3 regions of the Thioalkalivibrio sp. ALE21 genome follow, and region 1 is predicted to be linked to each of the others. Evidence: predicted binding sites of a transcription regulator. Region 1 holds the regulator's gene; each other region holds the start of a gene.

Region 1 (6,266 bases):
GAACACGAGGCCTGCCCGCTGGGGCTGGCGCCGACCTCCAGCACCACCGCGGCCCTGGCGATGAGCGATGCCCTGGCGGTGGCGGTGCTGGACGCGCGCGGCTTCACCGCGAACGACTTCGCCCGCTCGCATCCCGGCGGCCGCCTCGGGCGTCGCCTGCTGATCCACGTCGGCGACATCATGCATACCGGCGAAGCGATCCCGCGCATCGCACCAGACGCGCCGCTGAAGGATGCGCTGTTCGAGATCACCCGCAAGGGGCTGGGGCTGGTGATCGTCAGCGACCCGGAGGACCGGATCCTGGGGGTCTTCACCGACGGCGACCTGCGCCGCACCCTGGACCTCGGCCACAGCCTCGACAGCCTGACCATCGGCGAGGTCATGACCCGCGACGGCCACACCGCCGGTGCCGACTGGCTGGCGGCCGAGGCCCTGGAGATGATGGAGAGCCGCCGGATCAACGCCCTGCCGGTGGCCGACGCCGACCGCCGCCTGCAGGGGGTCATCAACATGCACGACCTGCTGCGCGCGGGGGTGGCCTGATGAACACCGAAACCGACCTTTCCACCCTGCAGCGGACCACCCGACTGTTGATCCTGGACGTCGACGGCGTGCTGACCGACGGCGCGCTGTTTCTCGGCGACGGTGGCGAACAGTACAAGGCCTTCCACAGCCGCGACGGCCACGGCCTGCGCATGGCCATGGACGACGGGCTGGAGGTCGCAATCCTCACCGGGCGGCAGTCGGCGGTCGTGGAGCATCGCCTGCGGGATCTGGGCATCCGTCACTGCATCCAGGGCCGGCGGGACAAGGGCGCCGCGCTGGCGCAATTGCTGGAGCAGACCGGGCACCGCGCCGCCGAGGCCGCGTTCGTGGGCGACGACGTGGTCGATCTGCCGGCGATGCGCAGGGTTGCCCTGGGCATCGCGGTCGGCGACGCCCATCCGTTCGTGCGCCAGCACGCGCAGTGGGTCACCACGGCCGATGGCGGGCGCGGCGCGGTGCGCGAAGTCTGCGAGGACCTGCTGGCCGCGCGCGGCCGCCTCGAGGCCGTGCTCGAAAGCTACCTGCACGCATGAACCCGGATCCGCGTCGCGCCCTGCTCGCCGCCCGGCTGCTGACCACCGGGCTCCTGCTCGCCGGGCCGGCAGCGGCCGAGCCGCCTGCCGAACCCGCGGCCGACGCCGAACCCACGCTGCAGATCGAGGGGTTTACCGCGCATGTCACTGGCGAGGACGGGCGGCCCACCCACCGCCTGCAGGGGTCGCGGCTGCGCGAATACGACCGGGATGCGGTCCAGTTCATCGATGACCCGGAGCTGGATCTGCTGGACCAACGGGGCCTGAACTGGACCTGGCGGGCCCCGCGCGCGGCGCATCAGCCCGATCGCGAACTGCTGCATACCTTCGGCCACACCCGCGGCGTGCGCCCCGAACGCAACGAGCGCGTGCGCACGGTGATCGAGTCGCGCGACGTGCGCGTGGCGCTGGACACCCGGCTGACGACCTCGTCGGCGTCGAGCACTCTGGAACAGCCGGGACTGTTCCAGCGGGGTACCGGCCTGCGCGCCGACCCGCAAGCGGATACCATTGAACTGCTCGCCGAGGTCTACACGCTGTACAGCGACCTGCCGCAGGAGGACCGCCCGGAATGAACCCGGCCACAACCGAACATCGCCGCGCGGGCATCCGCCGACCGGCCCCGCTGCTTGCCGTGGCGGGCGTACTCGCACTGATCCTGGCAGCCCCGCCGGCGACCGGCCGCGAGGATGCCCTGCCGGTGGAGATCACCGCGGACCACGCCGAGATGGACGAACGCGCGGGCACCGGCACCTACACCGGCGACGTAATCGTGGTGCGCGGCGATGCCACGCTGGAAGCAGACCGCGTGATCGTGCACATGCGCGAGCGCCGCCCCTACGAGATCGAGGCCCACGGCGAGCCCGCACGCCTGGAGTCGCCCGATCCCGAGACCGGCGAGATGCGCATCGCCGAAGGGCTGCGCATCGACTATTTCCTCGACGAGGAACGCGTGATCCTGACCGAACGGGCGCGCGTCATCACCGCCGCCGAGGATGCCCGCGGGCAGCGCATCACCTATGACCTCGAGCGCGACGTGATCCGCGCGGAACGCGGCGACACCGACGACGAGCGCGTGCACATCCGCCTGCAGCCACGCGAGGACGATCCATGAGGCCCGCGGCCGACGGCCATCTGGTCGCCCGCGAGCTGAGCAAGCGCTATGGCCAGCGTACCGTGCTGGACGCAATGGACGTGGACCTGGTGCCCGGCGAGGTGGTCGGCCTGCTGGGACCCAACGGGGCCGGCAAGACCACCTGTTTCTACAGTCTGGTCGGCCTGATCCGGCCCAATACCGGGCGCATCACCCTGGGCGGGCGCGACATCACGCAGGCCCCCATCCACGAACGCGCCCGCGCCGGGCTGGGCTATCTCCCGCAGGAGGCCTCGATCTTCCGCCGCCTGTCGGTCCAGGACAACCTGCAGGCAGTGCTGGAACTGCGGCCCGGACTGGACCGCCACGAGCGCCGCCGCATTGGCGATGCCCTGATCGAGGAATTCCAGCTCGAAACCGTGCGCCACAGCCCCGGCATCGCGTTGTCCGGAGGCGAACGGCGGCGCGCCGAGATCGCCCGTGCGCTGGCCGGTGATCCGCGGTTTATCTGCCTGGACGAACCCTTCGCCGGGGTCGACCCGATCTCGGTCAGCGAGATCCAGGAAGTGATCCGCCACCTGGCCGAACGCGGCATCGGCGTACTAATCTCGGACCACAACGTGCGCGAGACCCTGGGCATCTGCCACCGCGCCTACATCCTCAGCGAGGGGCACCTTCTGAGCGCGGGAACGCCGGAGGAACTGCTGGACGATGCCCGCGTGCGCGAGGTCTACCTCGGCGAAAATTTCCGCCTGTGACACCGATCGCCACATCCGGCCGGTGCACAAGGCCACAACAAGGGATTACTATTCACTTATGGTGAACAACGCCTCTCCCAACTCATGCTGAAGCCCGGGCTGAACCTGCAGCTCGGTCAGACGCTGACCATGACGCCGCAGCTGCAGCAGGCCATCCGGCTGTTGCAGCTCTCGACGCTGGAGCTCCAGGCCGAGATCCAGCAGGCGCTGGAAAGCAACCCCATGCTGGAACAGGCCGAGGACGACGAACTCGGCGCCGATGGCGAAGAAACCCCGGACCCCGGCACCGAGGGCGAGAACGAGACCGCCAGCGATGCCGCCGCCGGCACCGGCGAAACGGTGGACGCCGGCGGTTCGGAGGATGTCATCCCCGACGAACTGGTGACCGACACCCGCTGGGAAGACATCTACGACGCCAGCGCCAGCCCGCGCGGACTGGACGACCGCGATCCCCTGGAAAACACCTCGGACGACGATGGCGGTGGCCTGCAGGACCACCTGCTGTGGCAGCTGCATCTGTCGCACCTGACCCCGCGTGACCAGCGCATCGGCGCCGCCCTGATCGACACCATCAACGGCGACGGTTACCTCGAGGGGGACGTCGAGACCCTGGCCGACACCATCAGTCAGGGCGAGGACACCCCGGTCGGCACCGACGAGGTGGAGGCAGTGCGCCACTGGCTGCAGCACTGCGACCCCCTCGGGGTCGGGTCGCTGGATCTGCGCGAGTGCCTGGAGGTCCAGCTGGGCGAGCTGGCGCCGGACGCGCCCTCGCGCGAAGCCGCGCGCGCGGTCCTGGAACACGGCATGGACGCCCTTGCCCGGCGTGACTACAAGGCACTGCAGCGCCAGAGCGGCGTGCGCGATGCCGACGAGCTGGCCGCGGCCCTGGACCTGATCCGTACGCTCAACCCGCGTCCCGGCGCCCAGATCAGCGAGACGCCGCCGGAATACGTGGTCCCGGATGTCTACGTGCGTCATACCGACCAGGGCTGGCAGGTCGACCTGAATCCCGAGATCGCCCCGCGCATTCGCGTCAACGACCTCTACGCCGGCATGGTCCGCCAGGTCTCCGATGCCCGCGACAGCGCATTCATGCGCGACCAGCTGCAGGAGGCGCGGTGGTTCATCAAGAGCCTGCACAGCCGCAACGACACCCTCCTGCGCGTAGCGCGAGCGATCGTCGAACGCCAGCAGGGGTTCCTGGAACACGGCGAGGTGGCGATGCAGCCGCTGATCCTGCGCGACATCGCCGAAGCCCTGGAGATGCACGAGTCCACGATCTCGCGGGTGACCACGCAGAAATACATGCACACCCCCCGCGGAGTGTTCGAATTCAAGTATTTCTTCTCCAGTCACGTGGGCACCAGCGACGGCGGGGAATGCTCCGCGACCGCGATTCGTGCCATGATCCGCGAACTCATCGAAGAGGAAACGCCGGGCAAACCGCTCAGCGATTCCCGCCTCGCCCAGATCCTGGCGGATCGGGGCATCAACGTGGCCCGACGTACCGTGGCCAAATACCGGGAGGGCATGAACCTGCCATCCTCCAGCGAACGCCGCCAGATGGCCGCCATGCCGACCGGAAGCAAACCGAAAGGAGCCTGACCCATGCAGATCAACCTCACCGGACACCACGTCGAAATCACCGACGCCCTGCGCGACTACGTCAACGAGAAATTCGAGAAGCTGGAACGCCACTTCGACAAGGTGATCGACGTGCACGTGGTGCTGACCCACGAGAAGACGCAGAAGCTGCACAACAAGGCGGAAGCGAATCTGCAGGTCACCGGCAACCACATCCACGCCGAGGCCAGCCACGACGACATGTACGCCGCCATCGACGGCCTGATCGACAAGGTCGACCGCCAGCTGATCAAGCACAAGGAGAAGGTCAAGGACCATCATCGCGCCGAAGGCCACCAGCGCAACCGCGAACAGACCCCGTAAACCGATGAACCCGGCCGAGCTCATCACCCCGGAGCGCATCGGACTGGAAGCCGACTGCTCCAGCAAGAAACGAGCGCTGGAAACCCTCGCCGATCTGCTGGTGGACGGGGCCGCGGACGGGCTGGCGGCCAGCGCCGCGTTCGAAGCCATGTCGGCCCGCGAAAAACTGGGCTCCACCGGGCTCGGCCATGGCGTGGCGATTCCGCACGGCCGTCTGGCCGAGCTGGATACGCCCCGCATCGCGGTCCTGCGTCTGGATCAGGGCGTGGATTTCGAGGCCATGGACCACGAACCGGTGGACATCCTGATCGCCCTGCTGGTGCCGGAAGAGGCCACCAGCGAACACCTGGACCTGCTGGCCCAGCTCGCACGCGGCCTGTCGCAGCCGGACACCCTCGCCGGCATCCGGCGCGCCGCGGACAGCGCGGGGGTCCAGCAGGCCCTCACCCGGGCCCTGGGAGACACCTGACCATGGCCGACCGGGCGGAGGCGGCAGGCGACGGCACCGCGAGCAACATCACCATCGCCGCGCTCACGCGGGCGATGGGGAGCCGTCTGGACCTGCGCTACGTCCACGGGGAGGAGGCCGCGGGCGACCGCGAACTCCTGGGAGTCGGCGATGGCGACCTGCCGCTGGCCGGCCATCTCAACCTGATCCGCCCCAACCGCATCCAGGTCATCGGCGACTACGAGGCCCGCTACATCGCCGGCCTGTCCGACGAACAGCGTGACCACCTTGTGCTGGAGATGGCCCGCACCGGCACCACCATGGTGATTTTCGCCGAGGACACCTGCCCGTTCCCGCGCATGCCCCACGCTGGTGACGACCCTCTACCAGTGATACTGTGCACTCGCACCTCCTCGCACGAAGTCATCGCCCTGCTCCGCTATTTCCTGCAGCAGCGCCTCGCTCATTTCGAGGTGCGCCACGGGGTGTTCATGGAGATCCTCGGGATCGGCGTGCTGATCTCGGGGGCGTCGAGCGTCGGCAAGAGCGAGGTAGCGCTGGAACTGATCTCGCGGGGCCATCGGCTGATCGCCGATGATGCCCCCGAATTCGCGCGCATTGCCCCCGATATCGTGCGCGGACACTGCCCCGCCCTGCTCCAGGACCTGCTCGAGGTGCGCGGCCTGGGCGTGCTCAACATCCGCGCGATGTACGGCGACTCGGCGATCAAGGGCGGCAAATATCTGCGCCTGATCATCGATCTGCGCGACCACAACGAGCCCTCGCCGGTGCCGGACGATCGTCTGAACGGGCGTCGCGGCGAAAGCGAGATCCTCGGCCTGCGCATCCCGCTGATCAGCCTGCCGGTGGCGCCGGGGCGCAACATCGCGGTCATGATCGAGGCCGCGGTCCGCAATCACCTGCTGCACATGCAGGGC
Region 2 (6,266 bases), on a different contig from region 1:
GCGCAGCCGGCATACGAGTGGCCTTTGCGAGTGGAAGGGCGCGAGTTGGCCAGCCTGGCCGCGCCGGAGACCCTTTCCTGCACGTCCGGGAGCATCAAATTGGTGAACTCCAGTCGGCTTCCATAGGGGATGTCCTGCAGCACTTCATTCGGCAGTTCCACGCACATCCCTTCGGCCGAAAGGTCCACCACCGATCCCTCGATCGGTTCTTCGTGCATCTCGCCCTGGATCTGCAGGGTCGGGCGATTGCTCAGGGGGATATGAACGCGGAAGGTTTCCCGACGCTGCAGGTATTGCAGTTCGGCGGGATACGGACATTCGTAGAGATCCCCCGGCGATTCGCTCACGATCTGGCGGACCTCGGTTGTAAACCGCACGGCCACCCCGCGCAGGGTCGCGAATACGCGCAGGGGCTGGCCGGGTCGGATCCGCTGGTGCAGGGAGGGAGGTTGCAGCTGGTCGAGGTAGAGACGCCGCGCGTCGGCATCCAGACGGATCAGCGCCGAGGTGTGCAGCGGGCCGCTTTCTTCCAGGCGGATACTGACCAGGGTCAGGCCATGGTCCAGGTCGCGCAGGATCTGGCCGATGCGTTCCGGGGTGTCGACGGTATAATCGTTGTCATCCATGAGGGCACGTCGCGTCCGAAGTGGGTTCGCGCATCATACACCCTGTGACGGAGTTCACGCCTGTTCGGTCCCGTTCGGGCTAGGCGCGGGTGATGGTCTGGCCGGTGGTACGGCGGTGACGGGCCTTGCCGTAGGGGTCGTAGGTCGTGGCCGGTCCGTTGTCTTCGCCACGCAGGATCTGCATGGACATCTGCACCCGGCGCTGGTTGCGTTCGATCAGCCGGGCGTTGCCCTGGTTGAGTTCGTTGCAGCGTTCGATCGTCGCCCGCAGCGCCTGCCAGCGGTCGTTGAGGTGCTCCCCTCCCTCCAGACGCGCGAACAGCCGTGCTACCCCTTCCGGGGTGAACTCGGCACCGCGGGCTTCGATCCATTGCTGCTGTTTGCGGGTTTCGGTTTCCAGTGCCTGCAGCAGTTCCTGCTTGCGCTGGACCGCGGCCTGCAGCCGATCCGGTTCGCGTGACTCAATGGCCCGGGTTTCCTCCAGCAGGATATCCTCCAGCCGTTGTCCGAGACGGATGGATTCCTCCAGGGAAGGACGAATTCCGGTTTCGTCGGTCACCACCGGATCACCGCAGCAGGCCTTCGATTTCCATCATGCGATCGGCCAGTTCTTCGTTGTCGATCGGGTAGTTCCCCTGAGCGATCGCCTCGCGGATCTCGGCCACCTTCGCCTCGTTGAACGGTGCGGCCTCGCTGGCTTCGCCGCTGCCGTTCATGGCCTGGGCGGCACCGGTCAGGGTGACGGCGTCGCCATTGGCGGCATCGCCATTGCCGGCGCGATCCACCCCGTTGCCGCCGGTGCGGGCGTCGTCGTCACGGCCGCGGACTCCGCCGTTCTGGCTGTCGGGGCGCAGGCCGTTGATGTTGGGGCCTTTGATATCCATGACTTTGTCCTGTCGTTTTACTGGTCTACCGCGTGTATCGGCCGGAATGCCCGAAACTGTAGGGTCAGTTGCGGGATTTCCGTCACATTTTACTACAGGGCGACGCGGACCGTGCCCGATGGCTGGACCTCGCCCTCGATCTCGCGTCCCGAGGACGTGTTGCGCACGCGGATCCAGTCGCCGGCCGTGGCGTCCTCCAGGGCTTCGCCCTGCATGCGGATAGTGACACTGCCGCTGCTGGCGAGGATGGTAACGCGCTGGCCGCGCTGGATCACCTGGCGTTCGTTGACGTGCTGCTGGCCGATGACCTGGCCCTGGCGGATCGCGCGGCGGGTCTGCAGACCGACGACCTCGGATGCGTCCTCGAAATAATGGGTGGCCTGGCGCGACGTCTCGATGCGTTCCATGCGCAGATCGCCCGGTCCCAGGGTCTGCTGGCGCGACAGGTTGCGTCGGGCCACCACCACCTCGGCGTGGCGTTCCACGGCGGCCGGAACGTACACCGACCAGGTCACCGGCCCGGGGCAGCGGATGTTGACCGCGGTATTGCCTCTCGGGCGTCCGCCGGGCGGCAGCGAGGCCTCCAGGGGCTCGTCGCAGCGCTTGAGGCGCAGGCGCTCGTCGACATGACCGAGTTGCACCTCCACATCGTCACCGTTGTGCTCCCCCAGCTGCTGGTGCAGGAACCGTTCCGCGCTGTCACGGATGTTCTGCACCGGCTCGATCTCCGCTTGCGCGCCCGGGGCGAGGAGCGCGAGCATCAGGAGAAGCGCACCCCCGCTGCGGCCCGGGCTGCGGTACGGGAGCAAAGCCTGTAACTTGAGAAGGTGCATGTCCGGTCACCGTTGACCCTGTGTCTTCGTAGCGGGATGCATGCAGATTCCGTGCCATGGTATCCGGGCCTGTCCTGCACGCCCGATGCGTGGTTCAAGCTCCCGCCGGCGCGGCCGTTAGCAGGGAGAACAACCCAGGGGGCGAGAACCGTGAGTCAGTTTATTGACGACGTGAACCAGCGCACGCAGATGGTCGGGCAGAACCGGATGGAGCTTCTGCTGTTCTATCTGGGCGGCACGCAGACCTTCGGGATCAACGTGTTCAAGGTGCGCGAGGTGATTCCGCTGCCGCAGTTGCGCCAGATTCCCGGCTCCGCCGGGGTGGTGCGGGGTGTCACGACCCTGCGGGACAAGACCGTGCCGATCATCGATCTGGCGCGGGCGATGGGCATGCAGTCGACCCGGGCCGGGGCGGACGGGCAGCAGAAGGTTGTGATCACGGAGTTCAACCGCTCGGTGCAGGGCTTCATGGTATCGGCGGTGGATCGGATCGTGAACGTCAACTGGGACCAGGTGAAGTCGCCCCCGCGCGGCACCGGGCGCGAGTCGTTTCTGGTGGCGGTCACCGAACTCGACAACAAGCTGGTGGAGATCATCGACGTGGAGCGCGTGCTGTCGCTGGTCAATCCGCTGCCCACCGAGGTGTCGGAAAGCGTGCGTTCCGCGGTGGCCGAGCAGACACCCGAGCGTCGGGAAATCGTCATCGCCGACGATTCGGTGGTGGCCCGCCGCCAGATCGAAAGCGCCATCCAGGGGCTCGAGTGGCCCTACGTGCTGTGCAAGGACGGGCGTGAAGCCCTGGATTACCTGGAGGAGAAAGCCGCAGAGGGCCCGATCCACGACACGGTCGAGCTGGTGATCTCGGATATCGAAATGCCGCGCATGGACGGTTACACCCTGACGGCAAAGATCCGCGAGAACGAGCGGCTGCGACCGCTGCGGGTGCTGCTGCATTCCTCGCTCAGCGGCGAATTCAATACCGACATGGTGCGTCGGGCCGGTGCGGATGCGTTCCTCTCCAAGTTCAACCCGGACGAACTGGCCAGTGCGGTCCTGGAACAGATCAACAAGACCGCCTGAGATGTCGGTGGTTGCCGGGGGCGAGGGGTTGCCGGCCCGGCCGGGGCGGGTGGCCGGCGCTTGCCGCCCCTTTGCAGGCTGCGGACTCCCGCAAGGCCGCCTCGAAGCCCTATACTGTGGCGGCATGGAATCATCGAACCGAACAACCAGCGGACGGCGGACGGGCCCGGCACGCGTCAAGGCGGAGATGTGTGCGTGATCGATTCCCGTGACTACGAAGAATTCGCGCGCTTTCTCTCCGAGTGCTGTGGCCTGGTGCTGGGGGACAGCCGCCAGTACCTGGTGTCCAGCCGGCTGTCCCGCCTGCTGGATGAATTCGGCTACAAGGACGTGCCGGAGCTGCTGCACGCGCTGCGCAAGGCCCCCAGCCCGAAGCTGCGCACGCGCGTCATCGACGCGATGACCACCAACGAAACCTCCTGGTTTCGCGACGGTTTTCCGTTCGAGATCCTGCGCCACGTGATCCTCCCGGAGCTGGCGTCCACTCGGTCGTCGATCAAGGTCTGGTCGGCCGGGTGTTCCAGTGGCCAGGAGCCCTACAGCATCTCGATGGTGGTCTCGGAATGGGAGGCGTCGCGCCCGCGCCGGGTGGTGCCCGTCAGCATTCTCGGGACGGACCTGTCCGAGGGCGTGCTGGAAGATGCCCGCAAGGGAGTCTATGACGGTCTGAGCATCGTGCGCGGGCTCAGCGAGTCGCGGCGGTCCCGGTTTTTCCAGACCGTGCCCGAGGGGCACAAGATCATCCCCGAAGTGCAGCGCCGCTGCCGGTTTCAGAAACTCAACCTGGTCGACAGCTACGCGGCGCTGGGCAAGTTTGACATCGTGTTCTGCCGCAACGTCCTGATCTATTTCTCGGCCGAGACCAAGCGTCAGGTCCTTGACGGTATAGCGAAGCAGCTCAACCCCGGTGGCTATCTGTTTCTTGGCGCTTCCGAGACGGTCGGGCCCTACAGCAAGGCCTACGAAACCGTGCGCACCGAGTACGGCTCGGTCCTGCGGCTGAAGGGCTGAACCCCTCCACGCCGGGCCTGCAACGGGCCCGGTGCTCGTTTCCCAGCGCGGCGATTCGCCGCGCGGCCGGCCGCGCGCCGGCATCCCTCCCAATCCTTTTCCCTTTTGCCGGCAGCCAATGGCACGGCGATTGCATCGTCGTGGTCAGGCAACGGATGCCCGCCATGTGCGGGCCGGACGGAACGGGATGAGCATATCGCTGGACAAGGCACTCGGGATTCTGCCGGAGTCGGTGAACCTGCGTTCGCAGCGCATGGAGGTTCTGAGCTCGAATATCGCCAATGCCGACACCCCCGGCTACAAGGCGCGCGATCTGGATTTTCGCAGCCAGCTGGAGGCGGCCGACGGGGGCGGTGGCGGGCAGCTGGCGATGAGCCAGACCCGGGCAGGTCATCAGGATCCAGGGACGGCCGCCGCGGGCACCGGGGCCGAGCTCAAATACCGCATTCCTTCACAGCCATCTCTGGACGGCAACACCGTGGATCCGCAGATGGAGCGGGCGGCGTTCGCCGAGAACTCGGTCAAGTACCAGAGCAGTCTCGAATTTCTTAACCGCCGGGTTTCCGGCATTCGCGATGCCTTCCGGGGCAATCGCTGAACCTGACGGGAGGCCACCGCCGTGAGTGATCTGTTCAACCTTTTCAATACCTCGGCCTCGGCGCTGACGGCGCAGTCGGCGCGGCTGAATACGGTGTCCTCGAATCTGGCCAACGCCAATACGGCGGCTGGCAGTGCCGAGGAGGCCTATCGCGGAAAGCATGTCCTGTTTCAGGCGGTGATGGACCAGGCCAACCGCGACGGGACGGCGACACCAGTGCAGGTGGCGGGCATCGAGGAATCGGATGCCGAGCCGCACATGCACTACGAGCCGAACCATCCGAAGGCGAACGAAGAAGGCTACATCTTCCGGCCCGCAGTCAGCGTGGTGGAGGAGATGGCCAACATGATGTCGGCCTCGCGCAATTACGAAGCCAACGTCGAAGTCATGGACACCACCCGCCAGCTGATGCAGCGCACGCTGCAGATGGGCGGACAGGGCTAGGAGAACGCAGATGACCGGACTGACTCCCGACATGCTTGAAGGGGCGGGCATTCGCACCGACCGCCAGGCCCAGCGCGACCGCCAGGAGGCGGAGGGGCCGAGCGAAGAACTGGGACAGGAGGACTTCCTCAAGCTGATGACGACCCAGCTGCAGAACCAGGACCCGTTCGAGCCGATGGAAAACGGGGACTTCATCGCGCAGATGGCGCAATTCTCCAGCGTCACCGGAATCCAGGAGCTGAACGAGTCGTTCGAGGGCTTCGCCCAGTCGATGGGCCAGAACCAGGCGGTGCAGGGCGCCAATCTCGTTGGCAAGGACGTGCTGGTGCCGGTGGAGTTCGGCCAGCTGGATCCCGAGGGCGGCATGAGCGGCGCGTTCGAGCTGGGGGCCTCGGCCGAGTCGGTGGAGGTCGAGATCATGAACGGAGCTGGTGAACGCGTGCGCAGCATGAATCTCGGCGCGATGGGCGCCGGGCTGCAGGACTTCCAGTGGGATGGCCTGACCGACAACGGACAGCGCGCGCCGGCCGGGGTCTACGAGGTACGGGCGACCGCGCGCAGCGGGGAGAGCACCGAATCGCTGGAGACCTTTCTCAACCAGCGCGTGGACAGCGTCTCCATGGGCGGCGAGAAAAACGGCCTGGCACTGAATGTGCAGGGTGTGGGCGAGATCGACTTTTCCGACGTACGCCGGATCTCCGGCTGACGTTCGACCCAAAAACAACCGGAGGAACGGAACATGCCCTTCAACATCGGATTGAGCGGACTGAACTCGGCCCAGGCCGACCTG
Region 3 (6,266 bases), on a different contig from region 1:
TCATCAATTCGTAGAGCACCACCCCCATCGACCAGAGATCGCTGCGGCCGTCGGCATCCCCACCGCGGATCAGTTCCGGGGCCATGTAGTGCGGCGTGCCGGCCGATGCAGCATAGTCATCCGCGTGCCACTCCGGATCGAACAGGGTCTCGGCAATGCCGAAATCCATCACCTTGATGTTGACCGTGGCACTGGTGACGAGGATGTTTTCCGGCTTGATGTCCCGGTGGATCACGCCATGGCGGTGAGCATAGTCCAGCGCCTCGGCCAGCTGCTGCGCCACCTTGAGAAAATTGCGCAGCAGCAGCGGACGGAACTGTTCGGCGTAGGCATCCAGCGTCTGCCCCTCCACCAGCTCCATGGCGATGAACGGCCGGCCCTCGGCTTCGCCCACGTCGAAGACCGTGACAATACCCGGGTGGGTCAGGGTACCCGCGGCACGGGCCTCGGTCAGGAAGCGCTGGCGGTATTCCGGATCGCAGGCGTAGTCGTCATGCAGGATCTTGATGGCCAGGGTCCGACGGATCTGCGGGTCATACCCCTGATGGACCGTCGCCATCGCGCCGCGGCCCAGCTCCTCGCCAACTTCATACCGGCCGAAGCGGCGCATGGATCAGGCCAGGACCTCCAGCCCGATCCGCACCAGCACCGCCAGCACCAGCACCGCGGCACCGCCCGCCAGCCAGACCCGCCAGCGCGGACGGCGGCCGGCCAGAGGCAGACCCGCCCCGGCATGATCCCGGTGATGAAACACGAATTCGGCCCCGCCGAAGCGCACGCGGTCGCCCTCCCTGAGCGTGGCCTCGTGCACCCGCTCGCCATTGACCCAGGTGCCATTGGTGGAGAGCAGGTTCATCACCCGGCATTCGCCGTCCTCGTTGATGACCCAGGCGTGCTGGGAAGACACGCTCGGCTCCTGCAGGACGATGTCGTTGTCGGACTGACGCCCCAGCGAATGGCGGCCGGGGCGCATGAGCAGGCGTTGCTGCTTGAACGGCTCGGCGACCCCCACCAGCACCGGCAGGTCACTCTCCTCGACCTCGGTGCCGGCGGGCTCCGGCGGGGCCTCGGGCAGTTCGCCGCGCTGAAACAGCATGGTGCCCTGCGGGCCGTTACGGTCGCGGCCCTCGCCCCGTCCCTCGGAATGCTCGTTCATGCTCCCCCCGTGAATGGACATACGGGATGGAGTATGCCCGCACCCCCCGGAGGGTCACAACGATCTGGATCAATCCTCAGTGCCCGTGGTGGCCGGACCCGTGGCCATGGCGCGCCCCGCCACCATCGCGCACCGTGGCGTCGAAGCGCGCGGTTTCGCCCTCGGCCGTCTCCAGGGTGACCGACACACGCTGATCCCGCTCCAGCGGTTCATGCAGATCGATCAGCATCACGTGCAGGCCACCCGGCTCCAGCGCGGTCTTCCCGCCGGCCGGGATGGTGATGGCCTCGACCTCGCGCATGCGCATCACGCCCGCGTCATCCTGCACGTGGTCGTGCAGCTCGGTGACCCCGGCGACCGGCGATTCGCCCCGGACCAGCTCGACGTCCTCGTCGGTATGGTTGGCAAGAGTCAGATACGCCGCGGTCGAGCCCATGCCCGGCGGCATCATGCGCACCCAGGGCTCGGACACGATTTCCAGGCCCTCCGGACAGTCGCAGGCGAAAGTCTCGTCCGCGCCATGCGCATGTTCTCCGGCCGTCACGCCGGTGGCAGCCAGTGCCAGGAATACGGCACCGGCCAGGGCCAGCCGCCCGGGGCGTTGATATTGCGAGATGTTGGTCATTGCTTATGTCTCCCTCTCTCAGAATTCCACGTTCCACTGGGCCCAGACGGTCCGCCCGGGTTCGTTGACCGGCCGGGTGGCCGCTCCCAGTTCGGCACTGCCGCGCTGGATATGCTCGCTGTAGGTGCGATCGAACAGGTTGTCCACGCCCACGGTCAGCTGCGAGTTCCCGAACAGCTCCACCCCGCCGTACAGCGCGACGGTGGCAAAGCCCGAGGTCTCTCCGGTGTCCAGGCTGTAGATCGTACCGTGATCCTCGTGGATGCGGTCCTGACGCATCACGCCGCGCACCTGCAACCCGCCGAAATGCATCCCGGACGCATACTCCGCGCCCAGCGTCGCCTCCGCCGGCGGGGTCTGCGCCAGGGGCACGTCGTCCGTGGTGTTCTCCGAACGCACCCAGGCGGCACTCGCGTTCAAGGTCCACGCCGACGTCATCTCCCAGGCGCCGTCCGCTTCGAAGCCCCAGGTCCGGGCGCCCACGTTGCGCGTGCGATCCCCGGGCTGCGCCACCAGGATGTAGTCATCGAACTCGCCGTAGAAACCGGACAGCGAGGCACGCAGGCGCGGCCCGCTCCAGGCAATGCCCGCATCCAGCTGGGTCAGGACCTCGGTATCCAGATCGAACACCCGCCGGCGCTCCCAGAAATCCGCCGCACGCTCCGAACGCCCGACACCGACGTGCCAGGCCAGCGGCCGCTGCGCCTGCTCCTGTTCATAGCGCAGGAAACCGCTGGTGGCGGTCGCGCGCTCGCGGTCGCCGTCGCTGGCGCCACCAAAGCCGTCGCGCTGCGCCTCGGCCCGGGTCCGGTCAACCCGCAGGCCGCTCACCACGCGGCGCCGCGCATCCAGCGGGATCTCGAGTTCGCCGAACACCCCTGCGTCGCGGAATCGCGCGGTATCCTCGCGGGCGACATCGCGCCACCCGAAGGCGTCCGGCCCCATCAGGCGGTTCCCGCTGTGGCGGTTGCGGCTGTAATCGAACCCGGCGTGCAGGGCCATGTCCCGCGGCAGCCGGAAATCCCCGGCCACCCGCGCCCCTTCGGTGATGCGTTCGGGGTAGCTGACCATGGGCATGCCCGGAGGCTCCCGCAGGGTGTAGTTGTCCATGACATGGTCGATCTCGTTGCGGAAGACCCGCGCCTCCAGGGTCTCGAACCAGGGCGCGAGATCATCGCGGGTAAGCGCAAGGCTGTAGCCGGTGCGGTCGAAGCGCACGCCGTCCATGCCACGGTCGTCGTAAGCGGCCTCGGCGTCGGAACGGTCATACGTGAACTCAATGAGGGTCTGCTCGTCAGGGCGCCAGCCGGCGATCCCGGTGCCACTCCAGCGGGAATACCGCGAGTGGACCTCGTTGCCATCGCCGTCGCGGTAATCGTCCTGATCCGAGAAGGTGCCGATGGCACGCAGATAGCCCGCTGAGGACCCGGTCGCCACGTCCGCCACCAGGTCGGTGCGATCGAAACGCCCGACGGTCAGGCCCGCGAATCCGGTGACCTCCCCGGCCTCCGTGAACACCGGCGCGTCCCGCTCGAAACGCACCGTACCGCCCGACACGGCACCGTGCCGCACGCTCTGCGGACCCTTGCTCACCTCGATGCGGTCAAAGGCCTGCGGATAGGCATACGCCGTGGGCGGGTCCATGCGCCCGCCGCAGCCGCCCAGCACCGGATCGTCGTCCAGCAGCAGCGACAGTCGCGAGCCTCCCAGGCCTCGCAGGGCCGGATCGCCACTGGTACCGCCCTTGCGGCTGGTCACGAATCCGGGGATGGAGGCCAGATACGCCCCGCCATCATGCGCCGGCAACGGAAGCCGGGGCTGGCGCGGATCGGTACTGACCCGCCCGGGCCCCTCCATGGCGGGAACCGTTACCACCACCGGGGCCAGCCGCGCCGGATCCCCGGCCTGCGGCGCAGAAGGCCCTGCGGCCGCCACGGGCGCGGCCGCGGCACCGGCGATCGCCAGGGGGATCCAGCGGCACCGGAATCCATGCAAATGCTTCATGATTTCTCTCCGTCCTTGTTCTTGTCATTGGTGTCGTGCGACCGACTCGCCAGCAAGCACCGGGCCAGGTAGGGGCCAGGTACGGGCACCAACAAGGATCGGGAAACCGGAATGGCGGACTGCGGCGCCCGAAGCACCATTGGGAGCACCACCGGAGGTGGCCGGAACCGCCACGCACACACGGCAGCCCCCGGGACCGGTGCGGGATTTGCCACAGCGGAGGGGTGAAACGCCGCAGTTGCGAACCGGACGCGTACGGAGTCCCTTGCCCGGGCACGGACTCTGGGGCAGGCTATGCAGTCATGCCGCAAGCGCCTGGCGGCCGGGAGGAGATGTTGGTCGAATCAGCCGAAAATACCGCCGAACATTTCGTTGGGAGCTCGCCCGAGCTGCAGGCCGTGCTGCGTCAGGCCAGCATGGTAGCGGCCACCGATGCCACGGTACTGGTGCTGGGCGAGAGCGGAACCGGCAAGGAACACCTGGCGCGCCACATCCATGCCCGCAGTCGGCGCCCGGACGGACCGCTGATCACGGTGAACTGCGCGGCCCTGCCCGAAGAGCTGGTCGAATCCGAACTGTTCGGCCACCGCCGCGGGGCCTTCACCGGCGCGAACGACCATCAACCGGGGCTGGTGCGCCAGGCACATGGCGGCACGCTGCTGCTCGACGAGATCGCCGAACTCCCGGCCGGGGCCCAGGCCAAGCTGCTGCGCTTTCTGGAAAACGGGGAATGCCAGCCGCTGGGCGCGGCCGAGGCGGAACAGATCGACGTTCGCGTGATCGCCGCGACCCACCAGGATCTGCAGCAGCGCGTGGCCGACGGGCGTTTCCGCGCCGACCTGTACTATCGCCTGCAGGTGGTGCCGCTGGAGATGCCGCCACTGCGCAGCCGCCAGGGAGACGTGCGCCGCCTGGCCGAACACTTTCGCGTCACACTGGCGGAACACCACGGCGTGGAACCGCCGCGGTTCACGCCCGCACTGCTGCGCTGGCTCGGCCAGTGGCCCTGGCCCGGCAACGTGCGCGAGCTGAAGAACCTGGTCGAGCGCTGCGTAATCTTCATGAGCGGTGCCGAGATCAACCCGGGCGATCTGCCCGATGCCTGGCTGCAGACCCCGCACGACCAGGCCGGCGGGCCGTTCGTGATCCCGCCGGGAGGGCTCAGCCTGGAGCGCCTGGAGATGGACCTGATCCGCCAGGCCCTGGAACAGACCGCGGGCAACCGGTCGCGGGCCGCCCGCCTGCTGGGGCTGACCCGCGACACCCTGCTCTACCGGATGAAGAAATACCAGATCGCCTGATCGCTATCCCTGCAGCAGCATCATCAGGTCGGTGACCGCCATCATCGGCTCGCCATCGACCACGATCATGCCCTCGGCGACCTCGACGTCCAGCCGGACCCGGTCATCCTCCACCGTGAACAGCGGGAACTCGCGCGCGCCCTGCATCAGCATGGCCACGATCTCCTCGGCCTCGCGCTCCACCTCCGCCGCCGGCCGATGCGGCTCACGCAGGGCCATGTCCTCGCGCACCGAGGTACGGATGAGCCCCCGGTCCACGCCCGCCTGCAACGAACCCGACAGATACTCCAGCAATCCCGGGCCCTGCCAGGCGGCTGGCGGGATCTCGCCGGCCCGCAGCGTCAGGCTGCCGTCCAGGGCATCGCCCCGGGCGTCCACCACCCGCAGTTCCCGCAGCTCCAGGGCGGCGCCGTGCGAGGCGGTATCCATCAGCCACTGCTGATACAGGGCGTCCACATCCTCCAGCGCATGCAGGCCGGCTTCGACTTCGCGGCCCAGACGCCCGGCCTCGCGGACGGAGGCGGCATCGAGGTCCAGATGCAGCTCGGCGTGGAACTGCTGCAGACCGGTCAGGCCTTCCGCCCGGGTCTCGCCCAGCTCCAGACTCAGGTCACTGCGCGAACGACCGTCGGTCTCGCGGGTCACCCCCGCCAGACGCAGGTCGCGCATGCGGAAAGACTCGTCGTCGAACTCACCCTCGATCCCGTCCAGCGCGAGTTCGGAATCGCCCTCCACCAGCAGCGAATCGACGATGACCAGGTTGTCGCCGCGCATGCGCAGGCCGTCGATCCGCAGATCCATCTCGCCCGGCACGCCGATCCAGGCCCGGGGCAGCTCGGCGTGCAGCGCCTGCAGACCGGCCTCGCCCGCGATCTGCGCGGAGGCCTCCCAGGCGTCCCAGGACAGCTCACCGATGCGATGCTGGCCGGCCATCAGCAGATCGCCGTCATAACCGGTGCCCTGCAGGTGGATCCGGGTGTCGCCCCCGGGGCGATGGGCGAACTCCAGCGTGGCCCAGTGATCCTGCTCCAGTGCGGGCAGGTCGGCCGCCACGGCTTCGGCCCACGGCAGCGTGCCGGCCGCGCGGAACGGCTGGCCGCTGACCCAGCGGGCGAGGCCGTAATCCTCGACCTCCATGCGACCACTGGCACTCACGCTCGGCTCCGGCGTGCCCTGAAGC

The links. The regulator sigma-54, encoded in region 1, starts transcription at its own class of promoters, with help from an activator protein. The targets are predictions, from matches to a motif close to TGGCANGNTNCNTGCTT.
Region 2: a site for sigma-54 is predicted at 2,384-2,400, ahead of flgA (flagellar basal body P-ring formation chaperone FlgA). Genes of this name have one in related genera too.
Region 3: a site for sigma-54 is predicted at 3,836-3,852, ahead of D893_RS03705 (TonB-dependent copper receptor). Genes of this name have one in related genera too.

What each region holds. Positions count from the first base shown of each region.
Region 1 covers NZ_QKMA01000004.1:56,528-62,793, forward strand. The annotation lists gene D893_RS04995 (KpsF/GutQ family sugar-phosphate isomerase) at 1-543, shown strand, start outside; gene D893_RS05000 (HAD hydrolase family protein) at 543-1,079, shown strand; gene lptC (LPS export ABC transporter periplasmic protein LptC) at 1,076-1,654, shown strand; gene lptA (lipopolysaccharide transport periplasmic protein LptA) at 1,651-2,193, shown strand; gene lptB (LPS export ABC transporter ATP-binding protein) at 2,190-2,930, shown strand; gene D893_RS05020 (RNA polymerase factor sigma-54) at 3,015-4,538, shown strand; gene raiA (ribosome-associated translation inhibitor RaiA) at 4,542-4,880, shown strand; gene D893_RS05030 (PTS sugar transporter subunit IIA) at 4,885-5,349, shown strand; gene hprK (HPr(Ser) kinase/phosphatase) at 5,352-6,266, shown strand, end outside.
Region 2 covers NZ_QKMA01000015.1:14,358-20,623, forward strand. The annotation lists gene D893_RS11045 (flagellar brake protein) at 1-626, opposite strand, end outside; gene D893_RS11050 (flagellar protein FlgN) at 706-1,188, opposite strand; gene flgM (flagellar biosynthesis anti-sigma factor FlgM) at 1,193-1,510, opposite strand; gene flgA (flagellar basal body P-ring formation chaperone FlgA) at 1,603-2,271, opposite strand; gene D893_RS11065 (chemotaxis protein) at 2,494-3,423, shown strand; gene D893_RS11070 (protein-glutamate O-methyltransferase CheR) at 3,619-4,434, shown strand; gene flgB (flagellar basal body rod protein FlgB) at 4,622-5,032, shown strand; gene flgC (flagellar basal body rod protein FlgC) at 5,054-5,476, shown strand; gene D893_RS11085 (flagellar hook assembly protein FlgD) at 5,487-6,182, shown strand; gene flgE (flagellar hook protein FlgE) at 6,216-6,266, shown strand, end outside.
Region 3 covers NZ_QKMA01000003.1:102,972-109,237, forward strand. The annotation lists gene D893_RS03690 (serine/threonine-protein kinase) at 1-610, opposite strand, end outside; gene D893_RS03695 (FHA domain-containing protein) at 614-1,156, opposite strand; gene D893_RS03700 (copper chaperone PCu(A)C) at 1,233-1,781, opposite strand; gene D893_RS03705 (TonB-dependent copper receptor) at 1,800-3,785, opposite strand; gene D893_RS03710 (sigma-54-dependent Fis family transcriptional regulator) at 4,118-5,086, shown strand; gene D893_RS03715 (DUF945 family protein) at 5,090-6,266, opposite strand, start outside.